2 regions of the Aminobacter sp. BE322 genome follow, and region 1 is predicted to be linked to the other one. Evidence: predicted binding sites of a transcription regulator. Region 1 holds the regulator's gene; the other holds the start of a gene.
The links. The regulator LexA, encoded in region 1, represses DNA repair genes until DNA is damaged. The targets are predictions, from matches to a motif close to TGTTCNNNNTGTGTTCNG.

Region 2: a site for LexA is predicted at 723-740, ahead of J2X50_RS09315 (helicase-related protein). Genes of this name have one in related genera too.

What each region holds. Positions count from the first base shown of each region.
Region 1 covers NZ_JBNPXB010000001.1:122,894-125,094, reverse strand. The annotation lists gene J2X50_RS00595 (ComEC/Rec2 family competence protein) at 1-613, shown strand, start outside; gene lexA (transcriptional repressor LexA) at 971-1,687, opposite strand; gene J2X50_RS00585 (molybdopterin molybdotransferase MoeA) at 1,794-2,201, opposite strand, start outside.
Region 2 covers NZ_JBNPXB010000004.1:252,881-255,081, forward strand. The annotation lists gene aqpZ (aquaporin Z) at 1-112, opposite strand, end outside; gene J2X50_RS09315 (helicase-related protein) at 857-2,201, shown strand, end outside.

The DNA of each region.
Region 1 (2,201 bases):
GCTGGTCGGGGTGCCGACGGCGGGCGGCAGGCTGGCGGTCAACCGCGCACGTCCGAGCGACTTCATCACCGACAGCTGGAAGAGGGCCCTGGTTGCGGAGGAACTGGTCGGCCCGGTTGGCGCGGGCGGCAAGCCTTCGACCGTAACGGCCGCAATCGCAAAGTCGGATGCTTCGACGCCGCGCGAGCCAGCCTTGCCCCAGGAAGGAGGAGAAAAAGCGGACCGCAGGGAAGCCTTCGTTTGCGACGGTGGCCTCTGCACCATCGAGCACCCTTCAGGCGCCGTGATCGCCCATGCCGGCAATGCGGCGGCAGCCAAGCGTGCCTGCGCCGTGGCGAGCCTGATCGTGATCGACGATGCGACGGCGCGGGCTCCCTGCGCGAATTCGGCGGCGACCGTCGTCAGCAAGCGCGACCTGGCGCGTTTAGGCAGCGTCGCCGCGTACCTGCCTGAAAAAGGAGAGGCGGCGGTCCGTCAAATCGAAATCCAGAAGGCGATAGCCGCGCCCTACCGGCCGTGGCATGAGCACCGGGCATTCTCGCGCGAAGCACGCGGACTGCCGCCATTCCGCCGGGACCGTGCAAAGCCGCCGCCGGAGAAGGCCGCGCCATGAAGCATCTCGCAGCCCGACGGAATCGTCGGGCGTCGCATGAACAAGGCCAAGAAAAAGCAGCGGGAGCCATTCCCGGAAAAATGCGAGGCGGTTTGCCGTCGGAGTTGCTCGGACCAAAGAGATAGGCCGTTTTGGCTTTTCGATCAAAAGCGGCAACGCTCTTGGCTGCGGAATTGCATTCGTCGGAATGCCCGCCGCTCTGGCCCGGCCTCGCTGCAACCCAGAAAGATGACGATCCCGACCGGCCCGAGGCGGGATCAGGGCATTTCCTCCATTCATCGGACCGCGAAGACGCTCCATCTCTTTGGTCCGAGCAATTCCGGACGGAAACCGCTGCGCACTTTTCCTGGAATTGCCCTAGTAGCGCCGGATCAGCCCGACCAGCTTGCCCTGTACCTTGACCCGGTCGGGGCCGAAGATGCGGGTTTCATAGGCGGGATTGGCGGCCTCGAGCGCGATCGAGGCGCCCTTGCGGCGGAAGCGCTTGAGCGTCGCCTCCTCGTCGTCCACCAAGGCAACGACGATCTCGCCCGGATTGGCGCTATTGGCATTGCGGATGATGACCGTGTCGCCGTCGAAGATGCCGGCCTCGATCATCGAATCGCCCTTGACCTCGAGCGCATAGTGCTCGCCGCCCGAAATCATGTCCGGCGGCACCGAGATCGAATGCGTCCTGTGCTGGATGGCGTCGATCGGCACGCCGGCGGCGATGCGTCCCATCACCGGGATGGCGACCGCCGCGCCTGCATCGTCGTCATTGCCGGCCGAAAGCGCGCGTGACGGCTCGGGCTTGCGCCCCAGGCTGCCTTCGATGACGCTGGGCGAAAACTTCCTGGCGGCGTTGAGGCCCGGCGCGATCGAGTCGGGCAGGCGGATGACTTCCAGCGCGCGCGCGCGGTTCGGCAGGCGCCGGATGAAGCCGCGCTCCTCGAGCGCGGTGATCAGGCGATGGATGCCCGATTTGGAAGCGAGGTCCAGCGCCTCCTTCATCTCGTCGAAGGACGGGGGGATGCCCGCCTCCTTCAGCCGCTCATGGATGAACAGCAGAAGCTCGTGTTGTTTGCGCGTCAGCATCGCTGCCCCCAAGGGAATCGAAAGAAAAACAAACCCGGAACAAACACTATATGTTCCAGTTGTGTTCCGCAACCGATTAAATTTTGGTGAAGGCGCCGAGGGGCGCTCAGCGCAGCATCAGCACCAGGCAGCCAGTGCCAGATTCGGCGGCCGCTGCGAAGGGCTCGCGGATGATGACGCAATTGGCGTCGGCCAGTGTCCGCAGCATCGACGAGTCCTGGACCCCGAAGGGCACGGCGACGAGGCCGGCGTCGGTCTTGCGCACCACGCCGCGCACGTAGTCCTGGCGCAGGTCGTTTTCCTTCATGGGCGCCCCGAGCACGGCCTCGCGGATGTCCGGCGCATAGGGCCGCCCGCCGAGCTTCGCCAGAACCGGTTTCAGGAAGAGGTGCGAGCAGATGAGGCTCGCCACCGGGTTGCCGGGCAGGCCGATGCAGCGGGTGTCACCGAGCCGTCCGAACATCAGCGGCTTGCCCGGGCGCATGGCGATCTTCCAGAAATCGAGCTTCATGCC
Region 2 (2,201 bases), on a different contig from region 1:
CGAGAAACCCGATGCCGAGGTCGGGGAACGCAGCCGCAAGGACTGCGCTGCCGCAGCCGCCGAAGACAAGCCAGAATGTGCCGAGGAACTCGGCGAGCAGACGTTTGGACATGATGTCATTCCCTCCAGTGTCGCGCGCCTGCGCGGTGCGCCGCATTTTCCGGAGGGGCCCGTCTGGCAACCCCCGCCGCACAGACTCAACGCCGGCATGGAGACATGGCCTGACCAGTCGCGCAACGGGTGAGGTTCCAGTAAGGTCATGCAATCACAGATATTTTCGCTGGACCACGGTTGTGCCGGATTGGCACGCAGAGGTTAACGAACCTTGTGCGGCATTGTGGGCAAGCTTGTGCATGGTCTGTGCATAATCGGTGGATATGTGGCTGCACCCACAATATCTAGTGGAGAACGAACCGGGAAACTTCCCCGGTCAGCGATTCGTCGCCAGTTCGTTCCGCATTTGGTTCAAATCTTAACGAAATGGCGGTTGCGGGCCCGGCCGGCGTTAACGCCAAGGTAGGAAAGGTCAATGATTTCATTATTTTGATTCAGCGGGCGCGCTCCGCTGCCGCGACCGGCCGGCAAAAGTTAAGGAGTCTGGTGGCGATGTGCGGAATGTTCACTTTAGTGAATCTGCATGTGGTGCGGCTTGTGTTGCCCACCTCAATATGTTGGGGTGAACAAAACCTGAATCATCCGGAGTCAGCGATTCGTCGCTGATTCGTTCCAGACTCGTTCCAACCGTTAAATCGGAACATTCCGCTTTCGCTTTGGCGCGCAAATCCCTATGTGTCCACTCGGCGCCGCGGGCGCCGCAACGCCAGGCCGACCCTGGCGCCGAGGGCGGTTCCTAGAAATGAATGTTCACTCCAGGCAGAACGATCCGCTGATCCTGTCAGGCCGCGACGTCACCGCGGTTCTCGGGCCCACCAATACCGGCAAGACCCATCTCGCCATCGAGCGGATGATCTCGCATGAGAGCGGGGTGATCGGGCTGCCGCTGCGCTTGCTCGCCCGCGAGGTCTACGGCCGCATCTGCGAGAAGGTCGGCGCGCACAAGGTGGCGCTCATCACCGGCGAGGAGAAGATCGTTCCGGCCGGCGCGAAATACTCCGTCTGCACGGTCGAGGCGATGCCGCGGCAGACCGACGCCGCCTTCGTCGCCATCGACGAGGTCCAGCTCGCCGGCGATCTCGAGCGCGGCCATATATTCACCGACCGTATCCTTCACCTGCGCGGCAGGCAGGAGACGCTGCTGCTCGGTGCGGGGACCATGCAGGGCATCCTGCAGAAGCTGCTGAAGGGCGTATCCGTGGTCACCCGGCCGCGCCTGTCTCACCTTGCCTATGCCGGCTCGAAGAAGCTGACCCGGCTGCCGCGCCGCTCGGCCATCGTCGCCTTCTCTGCCGACGAGGTCTACGGCATCGCCGAGCTGATCCGGCGCCAGCAGGGCGGGGCTGCGGTCGTGCTCGGCGCGCTCAGCCCCCGCACCCGCAACGCCCAGGTGGCGCTGTTCCAGTCCGGCGACGTCGATTACCTGATCGCCACCGATGCCATCGGCATGGGGCTCAACCTCGACGTCGACCATGTCGCCTTCGCCCAGAACCGCAAGTTCGATGGCTATCAGTATCGCCAGCTCACCGCCGCCGAGCTCGGCCAGATCGCCGGCCGCGCCGGCCGCCATTTGCGCGACGGCACCTTCGGCGTGACCGGCCAAGTCGACCCGCTCGACGAGGAACTGATCGAAAAGATCGAAGGACATGACTTCGAACCGGTGAAGGTGCTGCAGTGGCGCACCGCCACCTTCGATTTCGCGAGCCTCGACGCGCTCAAGCGGTCGATCGACACCGTCGCGCCGGTCGAGGGGCTGACGCGCGCCCTGCCGGCGGTGGACGCGCAGGCGCTCGAGCACCTGTCGCGCGACCCCGCCATCCGATCGCTGGCCACCAGCCGTGAGCGCGTCGCGCTTCTGTGGGAAGCCTGCGCGCTGCCCGACTATCGCAAGATAGCGCCCGCCCAGCATGCCGATCTCATCGCCTCGATGTATGACGATCTCGTCCGGCTCGGGCATGTCGACGAGACCTACATGGCCGAGCAGGTCCGTCGCGCCGACTCCACCGAGGGCGACATCGACACGCTTTCGCACCGGATCGCCCAGATCCGCACCTGGACTTTCGTCTCCAACCGCCCCGGCTGGCTTG